Regions from separate parts of the Paenibacillus sp. cl6col genome, predicted to be linked through region 1. Evidence: predicted binding sites of a transcription regulator. Region 1 holds the regulator's gene; each other region holds the start of a gene.
The links. The regulator Rex, encoded in region 1, represses fermentation and respiration genes when NADH is low (regulators of the CRP and FNR family bind a similar motif). The targets are predictions, from matches to a motif close to TTGTGAAATATTTCACAA.
Positions count from the first base shown of each region.

Region 2: a site for Rex is predicted at 3,306-3,323, ahead of BLS15_RS25240 (cytochrome ubiquinol oxidase subunit I). Genes of this name have one in related genera too.
Region 3: a site for Rex is predicted at 3,752-3,769, ahead of pflB (formate C-acetyltransferase). Genes of this name have one in related genera too.
Region 4: a site for Rex is predicted at 3,686-3,703, ahead of BLS15_RS06975 (flavocytochrome c). Genes of this name have one in related genera too.

Region 1 covers NZ_FNAZ01000002.1:341,913-347,335, forward strand. Annotated here, with positions in the region: gene dinG (ATP-dependent DNA helicase DinG) at 1-1,372, shown strand, start outside; gene BLS15_RS05745 (redox-sensing transcriptional repressor Rex) at 1,388-2,035, shown strand; gene BLS15_RS05750 (amidohydrolase) at 2,032-3,342, shown strand; gene BLS15_RS05755 (hypothetical protein) at 3,358-3,876, shown strand; gene BLS15_RS05760 (quinolinate synthase) at 4,122-4,685, shown strand; gene BLS15_RS05765 (AAA family ATPase) at 4,657-5,423, shown strand, end outside.
Region 2 covers NZ_FNAZ01000013.1:2,500-7,922, forward strand. Annotated here, with positions in the region: gene BLS15_RS25220 (response regulator transcription factor) at 1-337, shown strand, start outside; gene BLS15_RS25225 (sensor histidine kinase) at 347-1,282, shown strand; gene BLS15_RS25230 (ABC transporter ATP-binding protein) at 1,530-2,453, shown strand; gene BLS15_RS25235 (ABC transporter permease) at 2,446-3,135, shown strand; gene BLS15_RS25240 (cytochrome ubiquinol oxidase subunit I) at 3,509-4,912, shown strand; gene cydB (cytochrome d ubiquinol oxidase subunit II) at 4,899-5,423, shown strand, end outside.
Region 3 covers NZ_FNAZ01000002.1:155,358-160,780, forward strand. Annotated here, with positions in the region: gene BLS15_RS04800 (Crp/Fnr family transcriptional regulator) at 1-505, opposite strand, end outside; gene adhE (bifunctional acetaldehyde-CoA/alcohol dehydrogenase) at 918-3,545, shown strand; gene pflB (formate C-acetyltransferase) at 4,047-5,423, shown strand, end outside.
Region 4 covers NZ_FNAZ01000002.1:625,542-630,964, forward strand. Annotated here, with positions in the region: gene BLS15_RS06970 (methyl-accepting chemotaxis protein) at 1-1,483, shown strand, start outside; gene BLS15_RS06975 (flavocytochrome c) at 1,954-3,480, opposite strand; gene BLS15_RS06980 (endonuclease/exonuclease/phosphatase family protein) at 3,946-4,902, opposite strand; gene BLS15_RS06985 (multidrug effflux MFS transporter) at 5,185-5,423, shown strand, end outside.

The sequences.
Region 1 (5,423 bases):
CAAAGACAGCAAGAATGGTGCGCTTGTATTGCTGCAGCTGCGTCTTCGCTTGTCAGGCAATGAAAAAGCGCTCGTATGGGCTGAAGGGATCGAGAAGCTGTTAACACAGCTTGTCGATGTTAAGGATCAATGGGATCGGCTGCATGAGCTACTCTATCAAATGCTTCCTTCCATGAATGAAGCGGGGCAGGCGGAAGGCGGGCAAGCTGTTCTCCGGCTGCCATCTGGCAATCGTCCTGATGGATGGAGCTCCGTATCGGAGCTCGAAGGCGATATTCACACGCGTTTAAGTGATATTGTTCGTTCGGGGGAGAAGCTCGTCAATGAATGGAAGGATTATGATGATGATGAAGTGCAGGGCGTCACGGCTGATGTGACAGGTTTATTCAAGGACATAGGGCAGCTTCGCGATGAATTCCGTGAATTTATGCAAGGCAAGGATGCGGATACCGTCTACTGGATGGAAGGCAATCTCCAATACAAGCATAAATCAATGCAAATGTATGCGGTCCCTGTCGATGTAAGCGAAGCGCTGAAGCGATACTTCTTCGAGCCGAAGAAGAGCGTAATCTTAACTTCGGCTACATTGTCCGTTGATAAATCATTCCAATTCGTAGCTGAACAGCTTGGCTTGAAGGATGCGCAGCGGGATGGCCGTCTAAATACGGTCATACTTCCGTCGCCGTTCAACTACCGGGAACAAGCACTTGTTGTCATCCCGCGTGACTTCCCTAGTGTGAAGGGAGCATCAGATGCCAAGTTTAACTCGACGCTGATGCAGTCCTTGGCTGATGTAGCCAAGGTAACAGAAGGACGTATGCTTGTCTTATTCACGTCATACCGCATGCTGCGGGATGTGTATGAACCGCTGAAGGAGGCGCTTAGCCTGCATGGCATTCAAGTGCTGGGACAAGGGATTGACAGCGGCAACCGAAGCAAGCTGACACGCCGATTCCGAGATCAGCCGAATTCAGTCCTGCTAGGAACGAGCAGCTTCTGGGAAGGCGTTGATATTCCAGGAGATGCGTTGACATGTCTTGCGATTGTACGGCTGCCATTCCAGCCACCGAATCATCCACTCGTGGAAGCGAAGTGCGATCGGCTGAAGCGGATGAATCAGAATCCATTCCGCAAATATTCCGTCCCACAGGCTGTAATTCGCTTCAAGCAAGGATTCGGCCGCCTTGTGCGTACGACGCAGGATAAGGGAATTGTCATCATTTATGACACTCGTGTAATAGAGACAAGCTACGGCAAACATTTTCTTTACTCGCTGCCTGGCCCAAAAATGGAGCATATGGCAACAGAACAACTTGTACCACGTATTGATACGTGGCTAGACCATAATCAAAGAGGCATTGGAGAGCGATGAGAGGGGCTTGTTAGAATGAAAGCACTAAAGATATCAGAAGCTGTCGTTCGGCGATTACCCGTGTATTTACGCCATCTATTGGAATTGAAGCAGCGAGAAGTGCTCACAGTTTCTTCTCAAGATTTGGGACAGAAGCTGAACTTGAATCCTGCGCAAATTCGGAAGGATCTAGCGTATTTCGGCGACTTCGGCCGCAAGGGCATTGGGTATGATGTATCGTATTTGATTCAACAAATCAGACATATTTTGAAACTGGATCAAGTTATCCATGTTGGATTGGTCGGTGCAGGTAAATTAGGTCACGCACTCTGTAACTACACCGTATACTTGAAAGATAATATGAAGATCGTTGCAGTGTTCGATGCACAGGAATCCAAAATCAATACCGAGATAAATAACCTGAAAGTTCAGCCGATGTCTGACCTAATTACGACGGTACGCGAGAAGCAAATCCGTATCGGGATTATCACGGTTCCTGCTACAGAAGCTCAGTATGTAGCTGATCAATTTGTAGAGGCGGGAGTAGAAGCGATCTTGAACTTTGCGCCTGTCATTTTGAGGGTTCCTTCGAATATCCGTGTGCATACTGCCGATTTTACAACGGATTTGTTCAGTTTGGCCTATTATTTATCTGATAATGGAAAGGAAGTACCCGCCGAATGACACACCGAATCATTATTAAAAATGGCATGTTCGCCGATTTGTCTCCAACTGCGAAGCAGTCCTCATTCCATGGGTTCATGGTTGTTGAGAATGATCGCATCGTTCATATTGGATCGGAGCTGCCTGAGCAATATGCAGCAGCTGATGCTGAAATCATCGATGGCAAAGGTCTATTTTTCATTCCAGGCCTTGTTAATACACACGGGCATGCTGCAATGTCTCTGCTTCGTGGGTATGGGGATGACTTGGCGCTTCAGACATGGCTGCAGGAGAAAATGTGGCCAATGGAAGGCAAGTTCACGGCCAATGATGTCTATTGGGGAACAGCTCTGTCTGTGATCGAAATGCTGAAGGGCGGTACAACAACCTTCGTAGATATGTATGACTACATGGACGAAGTAGCGAAGGTATGTGAGCAATCCGGTATCCGTGCATCGCTTATGCGCGGTGCGATTGGCTTATGCCCAGAGGATGTACAGCGCGAGAAGCTGAATGAGGCGATTCAATTCGCGAAGGATTGGAATGGGAAGGCAGATGGCCGCATTCGTACGATTATGGCGCCGCATGCTCCGTATACTTGTCCTCCAGCCTTTATTGAGAGCTTCGTACAGGCTGCTCATGATCTGGATTTGCCATTGCACACGCATATGTCAGAGACAAAGGCAGAAGTTGAACAGAATGTGAAGGATTATGGACTGCGTCCGGTTGCGCATTTGGAGAAGCTCGGATTCTTCTCCCGTCCTTCCTTCGTTGCGCATGCTGTTCATTTGACGGACGAAGAGATTGAGACGCTTGCGAAGTATCAAGTTGCGGTGTCCCACAATCCAGGAAGCAACCTTAAGCTGGCGAGCGGTGTCGCTCGTGTTCCTGAGATGCTGCGTGCGGGTGTTGTTGTATCCTTGGGTACGGATGGTGCAGCAAGCAACAACAATCTGGATATGTTCGAAGAAATTCGCCTTACGGCCTTGATTCATAAAGGGGTGTCCGGCGATCCAACTGCGGTTCCTGCTGCAGAGGCGCTGCGCATGGGTACGATCTATGGCGCGCAGACCATTCGTCTTGACGATATTGGAGCGCTTGAAGTAGGCATGAAGGCTGACTTCGTTGCGGTAGATATTGATCAGCCTCATTTCCTGCCACATACCGACTTGGTATCCCACATGGTATATTCAGCGTCTGCGAAAGATGTCAAGCATGTATGGGTTGACGGCAAGCAGGTTGTGAAGAATGGGGAATGTTTGACGATGGATGAAGAACGAATCCTTCGCGAGGCGCAGCAATGCTTTGATGGCTTGCTGGCAAGATAGGCAGGAGGAGAATTCATGCAGAGAAGACGCGTACGCCGGAGGTCGCATTGGAAGTGGTTGATTCCGGTACTCGTTCTCTTATTTCTAGTCGGATTGTTCTTCGCCACTTATCAGTATGTGCAATACATCAATAAGGACGAACGGGTCAAGGAAGCGGAAATAATAAAGCGGGCGAATGAAGCAGTGAAGCTCGTAAATGTGACAGAAGTGGAGAAGGGTGTATGGGATCAAGTCGTATACATGGTGCGGGGAACTGACGAACATGGTAAGGAGCAGACCGTGTGGGTACTCCCTGATAAGGTAACTCCTATGGCGGAATCAACCTCTAAAGAGACGATTCAAGCCCAGATAGAAGCCCAATATCCGGATGCGGATGTAATCCGCATTACGCCAGCATTTAAGGATGATCAATATGTATGGCAGGCATTGGTCAAACGCAAGGATGAACAAGGGGTTGTTCATTACTTCTATCATTTCTATTCATTTGCGAATGGTTCCTCAATAGGGGATGTCTATACGCTGCCTAATAAATAACGTATTCAATGTTAGCCAATAACGAGTAATAGGCGATTTTGCAGCGCTGCTGCTTTGCATATGACGTACATATTGTACGCTATGCGAAGCAGCAGCGCTTTTTGTATTGTAGCAGCTCCATTTCGATGGCAATCATGGTACACATTACATCCATAGTTGAAGTAACATATGTGATATACTCTTGATATATCAGAAAGAGATTACTAGGGGTATTGATATATATATTTGCAACAGGAGGTTTCAGCATGGCGAAAAAGATTCGAATCATGCCTACTTTGCTCATTATGGTCACGACAGCTGTTGCACTATTTGGAGGTTGGACACTGTATGAACGTAATTTCGTGAAGCAGCCTGTGGAACGAGTATTGAAGCAGCATGCTGAAATTACGCAGTATGATGTTCAATGGTATCCTGATGCGCTGCAAGTGAAGCTGAAGAGCAAGGATGGCACCAATATTAGCACCCTGATTGAAAGAGTGTCGGACGAGCTGCAACAGAATTCGAGCGGGAAAAAAGTACAATTGGAATACTTGAATGATGAGAGCACGCCGCTTATCGATAAGTTATGGTCACGTGCAATGTTCGACATTGCAGATGCAATGGTACATCAGAAATACAGCGATATTCCTGTTAGGTTGAAGGAACTGCAGCAGCAAAATCCAGGTATTCAGATCCAAACGGAAATGGATTCACGATATGTGTATATTCAACTCAAGGATGAGAAAGGAAGCAAGACCGTATTGCTTCCTTTGCAAGCATCGCCTGTGGGGGTATGGCCTAATGAAAAAGCAACGGAAATCCGTTCGTAGTTGGGAATTGGCATTAGGGATCGTAATCCCAGCGATATTATTTGTCAGTTATCTTGGAGTTAATATATGGCCGGTCATCGCGGCAGTTGCCGCGATCAGTGCTCTTCTGCTGTTTGTAAATCGCAGAGGACAAGCTGGCTTGGCGCGTTCGTCAGGGCGTGTGAAGTCAGGCAATAATCAGATTAGTGAAATGAGCTTCGAGCGTATTGGCGGGCAGGATAGAGCCAAGAATGAATTGATTGAAGCTCTTGATTTTCTGGTACGGCCAGATGACATTCGTAAATTCGGTATTCGTCCTATGAAAGGGATATTGTTAACAGGCCCCCCAGGGACGGGGAAAACATTAATGGCGAAAGCATCTGCTCATTATGCAGACGCGATATTTATTGGTGTGTCAGGCAGTGAGTTTGTTGAGATGTATGTCGGTGTCGGAGCGGGACGTGTACGAGAGCTGTTCAAGGAAGCAAGACAGCGTGCAGAGAAAGAGAAAAAACAAAATGCAGTTATCTTCATTGATGAAATTGATGTGATCGGCGGCAAGCGTGAAGGTGGGCAACAAAAAGAGTATGATCAAACGCTCAACCAGCTGTTGACGGAGATGGATGGACTGTACGCAGATGAGTCACCGCGTATTCTGGTAATGGCCGCCACAAACCGTAAAGAGATGCTGGACAGTGCATTGCTGCGCCCAGGCCGTTTTGATCGTCATATCCAAGTAGATATGCCGGATAAGAAGGG
Region 2 (5,423 bases), on a different contig from region 1:
TGTTCAGATCGATACGGTGAAGCCAATGCCCGAACAGAACGTCATTCAGGCAGGTCAACTGCTCATCGATCTTGATAATTATCTTGTACAGAAGCAAGAAGAAACTATGAAACTCACTTCCAAAGAATTCGATATTTTAAAGTTATTCGTAACCAACCCGAATCGTGTGTTCACAAAAGCACAAATATATGGATTTGTATGGAACGATGAATACTATGGCGATGAAAATGTCATTAACGTTCACATTCGCCGGCTGCGGGAGAAGATAGAGGACGATCCGTCGAATCCTACCCATATTAAGACCTTGTGGGGGATCGGCTACAAGTGGGAAGGTTGAGCAATGATGATAACGGGCCTTTTATCTATATGTATGGTAATCCTGTTGATCGTAGTCTACACGCAGCATGTGAATCATTCAAGACGCAATCAGCAATTAACAGAAATTCAAAAAAAGCTGGAACAAATTCATCGAACACAATCTGCGGAGAAGCTCCTGCTGTTCACGGATGATAAGCAGATTATTGGGGTCATTGAACAAATAAATGAATTACTGGTCGATCATGAGAAGGCACTGGCGAATTATGCGAAGACGGAGATCGCGATGAGGAAGATGATATCGAACATCTCTCATGATCTGAAGACCCCGCTTACCGTTGTACTTGGTTACTTGGAGACGCTGAATCTGAGCAGTGAGCGCATCAGTGACGAAGAACGGAATCGCCTGCTCACACGGGTGCATGGCAAGACGGTAGAAGTAATCGAGCTTATACATACCTTTTTTGATTTAGCGAAGCTAGAATCTGGGGACAAGCATGTCGAGCTGACTCGAGTCGATATGAGCGAGCTATGCCGCAAAAATATTCTCCAATTTTATGAGCGGCTTACAAAGAGGGGGTTCGAGGTTGATATTCAGATTCCGGAAGCTTCTCTCTATGCGAGAGGGAATGAAGACGCACTGGATCGCATGCTGAACAATCTCATCTCTAATGCGATAGAGTATGGGGCTGATGGCCATGTGCTGGGCATAGCCCTGCGCAGTGATGATGCGCATTTGTTCGTTGATGTGTGGGATCGTGGCAAGGGGATTCCAGAACAGCACCAAGACCGTGTTTTTGAGCGCATGTATACACTGGAGGATTCCCGCAACAAAAATTATGAAGGCAGCGGATTGGGGTTAACGATCACGAAGCGGCTCGCTGAATCAATGGGCGGTTCGATAGAACTTCATAGTAAGCCGTATAAAAAAACGATTTTTACAATTAAGCTCCTGCGAATGTCTTGAGGTATTCTACAAGAAACCGGTCAGTGCTGGCTGTGAATGAATAGACGGTTCAGGTCTGATGACGTCGAAGGAAGGGTCACGAGGTTCGAAGAGATTTTGCTGTGCTGTAACCAGTATGGCACTCTGCGGACCTTATTTGTATGTCAAGACAGAAAGAACGTAAGGAATTCGTAAGGATTAGGTAAGAAATAAGAAATAGCTAATCGATACAATGAAGACATCAGAAGAGATGAGAGGGGTAAATGAAATGACCTTCCTTGTACGGACGCATCGATTGACGAAGAATTATCAAGGCAAAGATGTCGTATCGAATGTGAGCATGAATATTAAGAAGGGCGAGATATACGGATTCCTTGGCCCCAATGGGGCGGGGAAGACAACGATTATGAAAATGATGACGAATCTCTTGCAGCCAACGAGCGGTGAGATTGAGATGTTCGGCGAGAAGATGACACCCTCATCCTATTCCTTGCTATCTCGCATGGGGACAATTATTGAGCAGCCAATCTTCTATGATCGTCTTACTGCGCAGGAGAATCTGGAGCTCCATTGTGAATACATGGGCTACCATAATAAGAAGGCGATTGAGGAAGCACTGGAACTGGTAGGGCTGAACGGCATCGAACGCAAGCAGGTGAAGGACTTCTCCCTCGGGATGAAGCAGCGTCTAGGTATTGCGCGGGCCATATCGATCAAGCCAGAGCTGTTGCTCCTGGATGAGCCGATTAATGGTCTTGACCCGATTGGGATTAAGGAGATACGTGACCTGTTCAAGAAGCTATCACGCGAGTTCGGTATTACGCTCTTGATCTCCAGCCACATCTTAGGGGAAATGGAGCTTGTTGCAGATACGATCGGTGTCATTAACCATGGGGTGCTGTTGGAGGAAGTGCCAATGGATCGGGTTCGGGCGCAGCAGTCCGAATTCATTGAGGTCATCACTGATAATGCGAGCAAGGCAGCCTATGTGCTTGAAGAAGTCATGCATATTTCGAATTTCCGCATTACGGACAACCGGATCATCCGCATCTATCAATCGGGGGTGTCTCAGCAAGATATTACGAAGGCATTTGTTATGAACGATGTCATGGTAGAGTCTGTCCATAAGAAGCATCATTCCTTGGAGGATTACTTTATGAAGCTGTTGAATGGAGGGGCTGCTCGTGAATAAGCTCATTCGACTGGAACTGCAGAAATTCCGGTTTGCTACCTATATACGTACGGCCATGTATATCACGATCGGGATATTCCTCTTTATTTTGCTTGGAATCTATGGAGATACACGCGATATCGCGTTCAAGAACTTGCCCGAGGTATTAGGCATCATCGATACTTTTGTGAAGGTAGCTTTCATTATTACTGCCTCGGTATTGCTAAGCCGAATGGTTATTGATGAGTTTAAGAGCAAGTCTATCACGGTCATGTTCATGTACCCGATTCCACGGAAAAAGCTCATGACAGCCAAGCTGATCATTGTGGTCTTGTACACCTTCATCGCCATTATTCTATCAAATATTGTACTAATCAGTGGATTCCTTTTATACAATTCTTATGCGCACACTGTACCCGGGACGGCGACAATAAGTATGGTTACGCATCAAGTGGCAACTAGTGTTATCAACTCCTTAGCAGCAAGCTGCTTAAGTCTGATTCCATTATGGTTCGGCATGCGCAAATATTCAGCGGCGGCGACCATTACGAGCTCCATTCTAATTGCAGGCTTTCTAGGCTCGTCGACTGGTGGATTTACCTTGTGGTCCATTATCGCAGTGCCATTTGCTTTTGCTGCGCTTGGTGTAGTGATTGGTTACTTGACGATTCGCAAGATTGACACGATTGACCTGTATAAATAAAAATAGATGCAGCGAAATACCTTGTTGTGACAGCGATGTGACATGCCCAAATTGGTGACAAATTTCAGAAGGGTTCTGGAAAAAAGGTGCAGCACATTGCGGGCTGCTTGTAAAGAGGAAAGAAGGCACAATGTCTTTTTTCTTCTTTTTTTCACTTTTTTTCGACATATTTGTGAAATTTGACACAATGTTCTTATTTTGATCAAGTAATTGCTTTATAATTGTGATAAATATCACATTGCAGCGTTTCTGTATCTGACAGAATACAACTGGAACATGTAATCAACGTCATTGATCCCGTGTTCGACGCAGGCATTACAGCCTATTCAGCATAGGAATGAGAGTATAAATAGAAAGGTGGAAGGACAACGATATGTGGGATACGATCTTATTATCGCGCATTCAGTTTGCATCGACGACGATTTTTCACTTCTTCTTCGTACCGGTATCGATTGGTCTAGCATTGCTCATCGCAATGATGGAGACGATGTATGTCGTCAAGGGAAATGAAGAGTACAAGAAGATGACGAAGTTCTGGGGGAAGCTGTTCCTCATTAACTTCGGTGTCGGTGTTGTCACAGGTATTATTCAGGAATTCCAGTTCGGGATGAACTGGTCGAACTATTCTCGCTTCGTCGGAGACGTGTTCGGTGCGCCGCTTGCGATTGAAGCATTGCTGGCATTCTTTATGGAATCAACGTTTATCGGATTATGGATATTTGGATGGGATCGCTTATCGAAGAAGGTGCACTGCTTGTGCATTTGGCTTGTAGCCATCGGTACAACGTTGTCCGCCTTGTGGATCTTGGCGGCGAACTCCTTCATGCAGCGTCCGGTCGGATTCGAGATTAACAATGGCCGTGCGGAAATGAACGATTTCTTCGCGCTGCTGACAAATGGTCAGCTGCTTGTTGAATTCCCGCATACGATTTTCGGTGCATTTGCAACAGGAGCGTTCCTCATCACTGGGGTGAGTGCTTATAAACTGCTGAAGAAGCAGGACGTTTCTTTCTTCCAAAAATCGTTCAAGATTGGTGTTATCGTAGCTACGGTCTCTTCCATTCTGGTTGCGGTCTTCGGTCACCAGCAGGCACAATATTTGATGCATACCCAACCAATGAAGATGGCGGCAAGTGAAGGCTTGTGGGAAACAAGTGGCGACCCTGCGCCGTGGACGGTATTTGCAGCAATCAATACAGACAAGCAAGAGAACAGCATGGAATTCAAAGTTCCATACTTGCTTAGCTTCCTATCTTATAGTAAGTTCTCCGGCGAAGTCCGCGGGATGAAGGAATTGCAAGCGGAATATGAACAACTGTATGGCCCAGGCGATTACATTCCGCCGGTGAAGACAACATTCTGGAGCTTCCGCATCATGGTTCTTGCCGGAACATTGATGATTCTGCTTGGCATGTATGGCTGGTTCTTGGCAGCACGCAAGAAGCTGGGCAATCCGAATAAGTGGTTTATGCGTTTCATGCTCTATGCAATCTCATTGCCGTTCATTGCGAATACAGCAGGTTGGATTATGACGGAAATTGGTCGTCAGCCATGGACGGTATTCGGTCTCATGCGGACAGAAGACAGTATTTCGCCGAGCGTGTCGGGGGGTCAAGTGCTATTCTCTCTTATCGCATTCTCGACAATTTACACCGTACTTGCTATCGTGCTTGTGTATTTGTTCGTTCGTGTCATCAAAAAGGGTCCGAATGAAGTGTTGAAGGCAGAACATTCGAATGACCCGTTTGATCAGGAGGGACAACATGTTATCTCTTAATGAATTGTGGTTTCTACTAGTTGGAGTGTTATTTGTCGGATTCTTCTTCTTGGAAGGCTTCGACTTCGGTGTCGGCATGTCGACGAAGTTCTTGGCCCGTACAGACGGGGAGAAACGCGTATTAATCAACTCGATCGGTCCGTTCTGGGATGCCAATGAAGTATGGCTGCTTACGGCCGGTGGGGCGATGTTCGCTGCGTTCCCGAACTGGTATGCTACGCTGTTCAGCGGATATTACACGCCGTTTGTCGTTTTGCTGCTTGCATTGATTGGACGCGGTGTCGCATTCGAATTCCGCGGCAAGAAAGAGACAGAACGCTGGAAGAAGTCTTGGGACTGGGCGATTTTCTTAGGAAGTCTGCTTCCTCCATTCCTGTGCGGGGTTGTATTCGCAGGGCTGATTCAAGGCTTGCCAATTGACGGCCAGATGGAAATGAAGGCTGGACTGTTCGATATGGTGAATGTGTATACATTGCTTGGCGGGGTAACCGTTACGGTACTGTGCCTCGTG
Region 3 (5,423 bases), 190 kb from region 1:
CTAATTCTTCACCGTAAGTATTGGACAATCTGATGAGAGTGGAGCATAGCGCGCCTGGTTTACCATACATCATTAGATCGCGGAACTTGGTCTGAGTCAGGCGGTGATGGATCCCCATCCACTTCATGAAATCGATCGAGAAGTCGCAGTGCTGGCATATGAGAATCTCAATATCCTTCTGCTCAATAAGCAATACCTCAGCTTCTTCAAGGACTTCCGCTGTGAATGTGTGCTTTGTACTATGGAATGGATCAACTTGGCCGACTAAATCCCCAGCTTGATACATGTACAGAATTAGCTCTTTGCCTTCATCTGTAGACTTTGTGATTTTTACACGTCCGCTCTTCAGGAGGAACAGCTTATCAGATAGATCTCCTTCCCAGAAGAGATGAGAGCTGTCAGGATAGGTACGTTCTTTACCGATATTGATTAATCGTTCTACATTCTGTTCTGAGAAACAAGAGGTATTGCAGGGCTCTCCAAATTTGTCGGTGATGTTAGTCACTCTGTTCCCCTCCAATTTACATATTTCAAATTTTAGTAATTTTGACCCAAAGAATTCCATGTGACAAGTTTCACTATATGAATACGTATTACTATCATGGATGTTCCGCACGCAGTTGTCAATTTATTTACGATTAAAATTATTTACAGTTTGGTTAAATCGAGTGATTAATATCACGCCAATCAAATAAAATCGGGGAGAAATAAAAAAATAAGCAAAATCAATCAGAGTTGTGAAATTAATCACATACTAACACGCGAAAGATGGATACAATGAAAGTGTGAAATGATTCACAAACAATTGTAACCAACACGAACCTCAGAAAAGGACCGTAACAGAACAGCAGACACACCGTATAGAGAAACCCTTTCTTAGGTTCATTGCAAGGTATCCATGAATGGAGGCGGAGAGAATGGCGACAAAACAAGAAACGAAACCAACTGTAGAGAAAAAAACGGAGCAAGTCGATGTTACGAAGCACATTCAGCAACTGATTGACCGCGCGAATAAGGCGCAGGAAGCATTTATGGACATGAACCAAGAGCAGATAGACAAGATCGTACAGCAAATGGCACTCGCTGGCTTGGATAAGCATATGATGCTTGCCAAGATGGCTGTTGAAGAAACGGGCCGCGGTGTGTATGAAGATAAAATTACGAAAAACATTTTCGCAACTGAATATATCCACAACTATATCAAGTATGACAAAACGGTAGGTGTCATCGAGGACAATCCGCAGGGTGCTTATATGAAGATTGCGGAACCGGTTGGAATTGTCATGGGGATTACGCCGGTAACGAACCCAACTTCAACAACCATGTTCAAGGCGCTCATCGCGATAAAGACACGCAACCCGATTATTTTCGGCTTCCATCCATCCGCTCAGAAATGCAGTGCGGAAGCAGCTCGCATCCTGCATGAGGCAGCAGTGAAATATGGTGCTCCTGAGCATTGTATCCAATGGATTGAGTATCCGTCGATGGATGCGACTAACGGCTTGATGAACCACCCTGATGTGGCGCTAATCCTGGCGACAGGCGGTGCTGGTATGGTTCGCTCCGCTTATAGCTGCGGCAAGCCTGCCTTAGGCGTTGGCCCAGGTAACGTGCCGTGCTTCATCGAGAAGACGGCAGATCTGAATCAAGCGGTAACGGATTTGATTCTGTCCAAGACGTTCGATAATGGCATGATCTGCGCATCCGAGCAAGCCGTCATCATTGAAGAGCCGATTTACGCACAAACGAAGAAAATGATGACCACACAGGGCTGCTACTTCTTGAATAAGGAAGAGACCGGCAAGCTCCAAGCGATGGCAATGAAGACAGACACCTGTGCGGTGAATCCGAACATCGTGGGCCAATCTGCAAAGAAAATTGCTGAGATGGCCGGACTTCAAGTACCAGATACAACGAAAATACTTGTAGCTGAGCTGGATGGTGTGGGGCCGAAGTTCCCACTGTCTGCAGAGAAGCTGAGCCCCGTGCTTGCTTGCTACAAGGTGAAGACCGCAGAAGAAGGCGTTGACCGCGCGGCTGAAATTGTGGCATTTGGCGGTATGGGTCACTCTTCGGTCATCCACTCGAATGATGACGAGGTAATTCGTAAGTTCGCCGACCGTCTGCAAACAGGCCGCATTCTGGTCAACTCTCCTTCTACTCATGGCGCGATTGGAGACTTGTACAACACCAATATTCCTTCGTTGACACTTGGCTGCGGATCGTATGGCCGCAACTCAACTTCTTCGAACGTAACAGCGGTCAATTTGCTGAATATTAAACGGGTGGCGAAGCGTACAGTGAATATGCAATGGTTCAAGGTGCCAAATAAGATTTACTTCGAGAAGGGTGCAACACAGTACTTGGCGAAGATGCCGGATATTAGCCGTGTCATGATTGTTACCGACCCAATGATGGTGAAGCTGGGCTACGTGGAGAAGCTGGAATACTATTTGCGTCAACGCCGCAACCCAGTCGTCATTGAAGTGTTCTCGGATGTCGAGCCAGATCCTTCGACGAAAACAGTGGAACGTGGTACAGAAATGATGCTCAGCTTCGAGCCAGACTGCATTATCGCCTTGGGCGGCGGCTCGCCGATGGATGCAGCGAAGGGCATGTGGCTATTCTACGAACATCCAGATGCTGAATTCGATAACCTGAAGCAGAAGTTCTTAGACATCCGCAAGCGTACATTCAAGTATCCACGTCTTGGCCAGAAGGCGAAGTTCGTCGCAATTCCAACGACTTCGGGTACTGGTTCGGAAGTAACCTCGTTCGCGGTTATTACGGATAAGGAAAAAGGCAATACGAAATATCCGCTAGCTGATTATGAGCTGACGCCGGACGTAGCGATTATTGACCCAGAGTTCGTGTACAGCTTGCCGAAGACGGCAGTTGCTGATACGGGAATGGACGTTTTGACGCACGCGATTGAAGCGTATGTATCGGTAATGGCAAGCGACTATACTGATGGTCTGGCAATAAAGGCCATTCAGCTCGTGTTCGAGAACTTGGTGAAATCCCATCATGAAGCATGTCCGAAAGCGCGCGAGAAAATGCACAACGCATCGACACTTGCTGGTATGGCATTCGCGAATGCGTTCCTAGGCATCAACCACAGCTTGGCGCATAAATGGGGAGCGCAATACCATACTGCACATGGTCGCACGAATGCGATTCTCATGCCGCATGTCATTCGCTACAATGCGAAGAAACCAACGAAGTACGCTTCGTTCCCGAAATATGACCACTTCGTAGCAGATGAGCGCTACGCGGAAATTGCACGCATCCTCGGTCTTCCATGCCGCACCACGGAAGAGGGCGTGAACAGCCTTATCAACGCAATTCGGGAATTGAACCGCGAACTGGGTATTCCAGAATCGTTCCAAGCAATTGGCTTCGATGCCAAGGACTTCGAATCCAATGTTGATTACTTGGCAGACCGCGCCTTTGAAGACCAATGTACAACAGCGAATCCGAAGCTTCCACTCGTAACAGAGTTGGCTGATGTATATCGGAACGCATTCTATGGACGATTTGAATAAGTTAGAATGATACGATAGCAGGGCAGTGGGCAGCGGGGAAGATCTTCCCCGCTGTCTTTGTTGTATAATCAACTTCTGAACCATTGCTTATAATGCGGTAAACGAGTGCTAATTAAGTGCTAACCACCTGCAAAAAGCAGGGCAGCAGTGGAGATTACAACATTTTGAATTATATTATGTGAAAAAAATCATTTGTCTAGCTTATATTGTGATAAATATCACATAATTGAAAGTGTGAAAAGAGGTACAATGAAGGCGTAGCAAGGGAGGAACGAAAAAGGTTCAGAATTCGCCTCTAAAAAACTTGCTGCATAGCCTCACTCGGCATTACGAAAAGGCAGCTATCGAACGAATGCGAAAGATAAGATAACCGCCTTGCAGCCTTTTTCGTGAAAATCATCACAAGCAATGTGAAATGGGAACGAGAACATCTTGCTGGGTGTGTGCTTTCAATTCGATTACAACACATACAGAAAAACAAACATGTATGGAGGGATTACGATGTCGGTGATGGAAAAGAACATGACAGAAACAAATGAAATGAATCCTTGGCGTGGATTAAAAGCAGGCAAATGGCAAACACACGTGGATGTCCCGAACTTCTTGGACGGACACATCAAGCCTTACTTGGGCGATGAAGCATTCTTGGCAGGTCCAACGCAAAATACGAAGGATCTGTGGGATATCGTGAGCCAGCTCTCCAAAGAAGAACGTGAACGCGGTGGTGTATGGGATGTTGATGTTAACACGCCTTCAACGATCGTATCGCACAAACCGGGATACTTAGATAAAGAAAAAGAAAAAGTAGTAGGTGTACAAACGGATGCTCCGTTCCGCCGCTCGATTCAACCATTTGGCGGTATTAAGATGATGATCGATGCTTGTAAAGCATACGGCTTCGAAATGCCGGAAGATGTTATCAAAATTTTCACAGACATTCGCAAAACACACAACCAAGGCGTATTCGATGCTTATACATCCGACATGCGCATGGCGCGTAAAGCTGGTATTATCACAGGATTGCCAGATGCTTACGGCCGCGGCCGCATCATCGGTGACTACCGCCGTGTAGCGCTGTACGGTATAGACTTCTTGATTAAACAAAAGAAAAACGATCTGAATAATCTTGAGCTGGATGCAATGGATGAAGTTACTATCCGTGACCGTGAAGAAATTTCAGAACAAATTCGCGCACTCGCTGAATTGAAAGAAATGGCTGCAATGCACGGTATGGACATTTCGAAACCAGCTGTCAACGCACAAGAGGCGTTCCAATGGGTATACTTCGGTTACTTGGCAGCCATCAAAGAACAGAACGGTGCAGCAATGTCCCTTGGTCGTGTATCCTCGTTCCTCGATGTGTATGTGGAACGCGATATTCAAGAAGGTACTTTGACAGAGCAAGAAGCTCAAGAATTGGTTGACCATTTCATTATGAAATTGCGTATCGTTAAATTCTTGCGCACACCTGCTTACAACGACCTGTTCAGCGGTGACCCAACTTGGGTAACAGAATCGATCGGTGGTATGGCTTCTGACGGTACAACACGTGTAACGAAGAACAGCTTCCGTTTCTTGCATTCCTTGTACAACTTGGGACCTGCTCCAGAGCCTAACTTAACTGTACTCTGGTCGACGAAGCTTCCTGAAGCGTTCAAGAAGTATTGTGCGAAAGTATCGATTGAAACAAGCTCCATTCAATATGAAAATGACGACCTGATGCGCCCAATCTATGGTGACGACTACGGTATCGCATGTTGCGTATCCGCAATGCGTATCGGTAAGCAAATGCAGTTCTTCGGCGCTCGCGCCAACTTGGCGAAATGCTTGCTGTACGCAATCAACGGCGGTAAAGACGAGAAGCTTGGCTTGCAAGTA
Region 4 (5,423 bases), 280 kb from region 1:
TGATGATCGGCGGAATAGTGAGCTCAAAGCATCTATTGCTCGTTTCCGTGGTGAAAGTGATACACTCATGAAGAAATATAAGGAAGTCTTGCAAACAGATGAGGAAAAAACATTCGTAGCTGAGTATGAGAAGGCGCTAAAGCCATATCGCGATAGTAATATTCGTGCTATAGAGTTGGCAATCGCGAATAAGAACGAAGAGGCATATGACTATTACGTAAGCAATGTACGCGATTCTCGCAGTAAGGTACAAGAAGTGTTGACCGAGCTTGTAAAGTGGAATGAAAATTTGGCGGATCAGCAAGCGAAGAAATCAACGGAGCTAACGAAAGCTTCCACCACGACGAACGTAATCATCGGAATGATTTCACTGCTTGTATGCGTGCTGGTTGGATATGTGATCGCCAATCTGATTGTGAAGCCGCTTCGACAAATGCAAACCTTGATGAAGCAAGCAGAACAAGGAGATCTCACGGTTCGCGGCTCCTATGATTCGAAGGATGAGATCGGGGTGCTGATGAAGGACTTCAACAAGATGATGGACGGTTTGTCCTCGATTATGAGCACGGTGCATGAGCGTTCGGTGCAACTGCTTCACAATTCACGCTTAGTCTCTGACAATGCGAATGAAACGGCGCAAGCGACAGAGCATATTGCCGCTTCAATGGAACAGGTCGCATCGGGTGCGCAGCTGCAGCAGACAGCATCGGAGGAAAATGCGATTGCGCTTGAAGAATTTGCACGCGGTATTCAATCGATTGTCGAAAATACATCGAGCGTTGCGGAATTGGCCAATCATTCGGCTATACAAGCTGAGCAGGGCAATGCAACGATCGTCGATGCGATGGAGCAGATGAAGTCAATTAATCAATCTGTACAAACAACGGAATCTGCTGTTGAACAGCTGCATGATCATTCTCAGCAGATCGAGAACATTATTGATGTCATTACGAATATTGCAGGGCAAACGAATCTTCTTGCGCTCAATGCCTCGATTGAAGCAGCAAGAGCCGGGGAGAGCGGCAGAGGGTTCTCAGTCGTTGCTGGAGAGGTACGCAAGCTGGCTGAACAGTCTAGTGAATCAGCCAAGCAAATAGCCGAGCTTATTGTGGAAATGCAAAACAGCACGCAGGAAACGGTAAATGCAATGGCTTATGTACGTCAGGATGTTGCGTCAGGTATGAAGGTTGTTGCGCAGGCAGGGCAGATGTTCGAGCATATCATGGCGCTGGTGCAGCAAGTGACAGGGCAAGTACAGGAGACATCAGCTGCGACAGAACAGATGTCAGCAGGTACTGAGGAGATTACGGCTTCAGTTGACGAAATGGCGAAGATTGCAGCAGATACGTCTTCCACCGTACAATCGGTGGCGGCTGCATCTGAGGAGCAGCTTGCCTCTGTAGAGACCATTTCTGCTTCGATCGGGCAGTTAAAGCAAATGGCGGAAGAACTGCAGGAGATGGTGAATCGTTTCAAGCTATAATCGCATGGAGAATAGGGATTTCATTGTATTACCGGTTGCTAGAAATAGCGGCCGGTTATTTATTTTGTAAACGAAGCAGAAACATTATGTACAGAAAAAGGATGTGTCGCAGCACATCCTTTATGTATACGATTATTTATAATAGGAGTCGATGAGTGGAATAAAGTATCCACCGCCGCCTTTGACTTGGAAGCTGATAACAACATTTTTTACACCGCCAATATTGGCTTCAATTAGTGCTTTTCTCAATTCATCCCACTCTTTTTTATTCACACAAATGAAAGGAAATCATAGCTAGATAGTAGAGGAACAGAGGTCTACAATCAATAGTTCTAATTGCTTATTATTCGAGCAAACTGTCACTTTCCTAGCGTAAAGAGGGAGTGATTATTGGGAGGAGAGAGTGTACAGATAAATAAAACGCTTGGACTGCAAAGAGCCCAAGCGTTTGAGGGAGGAATATACTAGCTTTATTGTGCTTTTACGAATTCAGCAGATTTAATACCTGCTTGACGACCGAAGATAATGATATCTGCAACAGAGTTACCGCCGATACGGTTCTCACCGTGCAGGCCGCCGATAACTTCACCTGCTGCGTAGAGACCTGTAATAGCCTTGCCATCCTTAGTTACAACTTCGGTGTTTGTGTTAACTTTTACGCCGCCCATTGTATAGTGGATACCAGGAGCAATTTTGATTGCATAGAATGGTCCAGCGGACAACTCGTTGTCCATGCCTGTTGTTCTGCCGAATTCAGCATCTTTTTTGTCTTTCACTGCGCCGTTCCATGTATCAAGTGTAGCTTTGAGTTGATCGCCTGGAACGCCCATTACTTTGGCCAAATCTTCAACCGTTGCACCTTGGATGACAAATCCCATTTTGTCGTATTGTTGAATAGCTTTTGCACGGGATTTCACGCCAGAATCAAATACAAGGTAAGATGCTTTGTCAGACAGTTTATTAATTGCTGCCGTTACGTTATCGCGAGTATCCAGCTCGTTCGTGAATCGTTTGCCGTCTTTATCAACCAAGATTGCACCTTCACCGCGAACTGCTTCCCCGATAAGATAGGACTTCTCTTGCTGTACAGTAGGGTGAACCTGAATTTGATCCATATCTACAGTTACGCCGCCGAGCTTCTCAATCATCGTAATGCCGTCACCAGTGCTGCCGATTTGGTTCGTTGTTACCAGACCTTTCAAATCAGGGCGAACAGAGGAGATCATGTCCATGTTAGCACCATAACCGCCTGTTGTGACAACAACTGCGTTTGCGGCAATGTTCTTCTCATCCTTCTCTTCGAAGAGGACTTTAACGCCGTTCACTTTTCCGTCTTTTTCTGTAATATCAGTAACTTTCGCATTTACGAAAACCGGAATTCCTTTGGATTGTACATTCTTGACCAAGCCGCTGACGAGATATTGTCCAACAGCAGATCCGTCTTCAGGACGGTGTGTACGTTTTTCCTTCATACCGCCAGTAATCGTAAGGTTGTTCAAGCGAATGCCAATGGAATCCAACCAGTCGATTGCGCTTGCGGAATTGTCTACGAAGTAACGAAGCATTTCTTTGTCGTTCGTACCGTGACCGCCTTTTAATGTTTGTTCGAAGAAGAGATCATTATTGTCTTCAATGCCTTGCTCTTTTTGGAACTTGGTCTGAGATGCATTCATACCCGAAGAGGATTTCATCGTATTTCCGCCAGCTGCCGGCATTTTCTCGAAAATAACCGGATTCATGCCTTTGGCTTTGGCCTCAAGAGCAGCCGTCATTCCCGCTCCGCCAGCACCGATGATGATGATGTCATATTTGTCTTTCAATTGATCGATAGGGGTATAGCTCGCTTTAGAAGCGCCGGACACAGCTTCTGTTTCTGGTTTCTCCGTTTTTGCTGCATTGTCTTGACCCTGCGTTTGGTTCCCGTTACTGCCGCATCCTGCGATGATAAGCATGATCGACAGAAGGAGAATCATGGTTGCTGTTGCTTTCTTTCTCATGTGAAAACCTCCACTTTCTATCTCTTTATAAATGAACATAATTTCAATACCCCCCCGAATGAAATCAGACGAAGCAAACCAGATATTGGGTGGCTATGTACTCCAATTTTCCCGTTATTGACTGACGGCTATTGGGTGCTGTTTCGTGCTGAAAGAGTATTTGTTTGATGTTCATTTCAATTTTAATCTACTTTCAACTTAGTGTTTGTGATGTATTTCACAATAGAAGGTGATTTTTATCATATTTATCATGCGTAAATATTGGTAATTCTGATTTCTGCACTTGATTCCTTCGAGCTGTGTGATAAGCGTACGCTTGAATTCATTTGTGATTGGAGTACTGTGGAAGGGACGTCACTCATTGAAATAGGTGAATAAAAAGGCATTTTCATGAGCGCATGCCCGTTCAGAGGAGGGATGCTCATTGAAAATGCCTCTGTTGAAGAGTATTCTGTCCAATCTAGATTAGTAACAATTTTTGTTCAGCTTCAATGCTGCGGAAACTCCCGCATGATCGGAAGGCCACAGTCCTGTTTCGGTTCGATCTTGCTGCTTCTCTCCAACATTATCTGCCTTGAGGGGTATCCATCCATTTTTGAAAAGAATGTAGTCGATTCTGGAGAGTAAGGAAGATTGATTATTCAATAGGTCGGCGTCTTGACAGCAAGTAAATCCATTGCCTTTACCGACTTCTACCCACGTGTCATGGAAACCATCTGCTATAAATAAGCCGTAGGTGGGGGTTCCGCTGCCATCTGCATTTGAATTCAAGTCCCCTGTAACAATCAAGGGAAGTTGGCTATTTCCTGGCCCATCAATAATCTCCTGTGCTTGTGCAACCTGTATAGCTGGTGCGAGTGGTTCCAAATGAGTATTAATGATTCTAAATGTACGCCCATGCCAACACACATCAATGGAAGACCATCCTCGTACCACTACAAAAGGTTGCCCACCAATTTGAATAACAAGATTCGTATTGAAATTTGCTTCAGTCTTTTGAACGATCTTAAGCTTGCTGCTTGTGCGGATCAAAATAGCATCTCTATCAAGAAATCGAACAGTGTTGCCATGACTATCCGGAAGCTCTGCCGAGAAATTATGATTGACAGCTGCCACTTTATAACGCAAGCCGAGTTCCCGCAGTTCCTTCAGTAGTAAGCTGATAAAGTCATACGTGACGGTTCGAAAGCTTGGGATCACAAGCTGAATTCGTTCTGCTTCCTGCAGGCTAATAAAGTCCGGTTTCTTGCTAGCAATCTGACGTGCTATGGATTTCACCCGAGTGAGGATATTTGTCGCGAGAAACTGGCGGAACACCTCGGTTACTCGCTCTGGTATCAACACGGGCGGTGCTGTAAATAGTGGGGAGGTATCTGCGCCCAAATACATATTCCATGTTAATAAGGAAAGATGCTTGCTCATCAATCATGACCCCCATTCTTTGATCTACTCTATTATAGTAGATGTAATTTGAGAGAAGTTGGAGACGGCGTAAGCAAGAAGGTTACTAATACAAACTTGTTCATGCGTGGTAATATTTACAGGATTCTGATATAATCCTCAATATATTTACCCCCTATAACATTGTAAGGTGATCACTTATTATGGCACTCTCATTTGCAAGATTAATCAAATGCAAACCCCCGATACCCTGACATTTCGATGATGTAATTGAGATTTCCGAAATTATAGGGGGAATGCAACTTGGCACAAAAAATCTCAACTCCATCATTGCTTTTGTTTATTATTCTTGTGGGATTTCCACAAATCAGTGAAACGATATACACGCCTTCCTTGCCGGATATTGCTAGTCAATTGCAGGCAAGCAACAACATGATTCAGCTTACGCTCAGCATTTATTTTCTTGGTTTTGCGTTTGGCGTGTTGTGCTGGGGAAGGTTATCGGATGCAATTGGCCGACGTCCTGCTATGCTGTGGGGCAT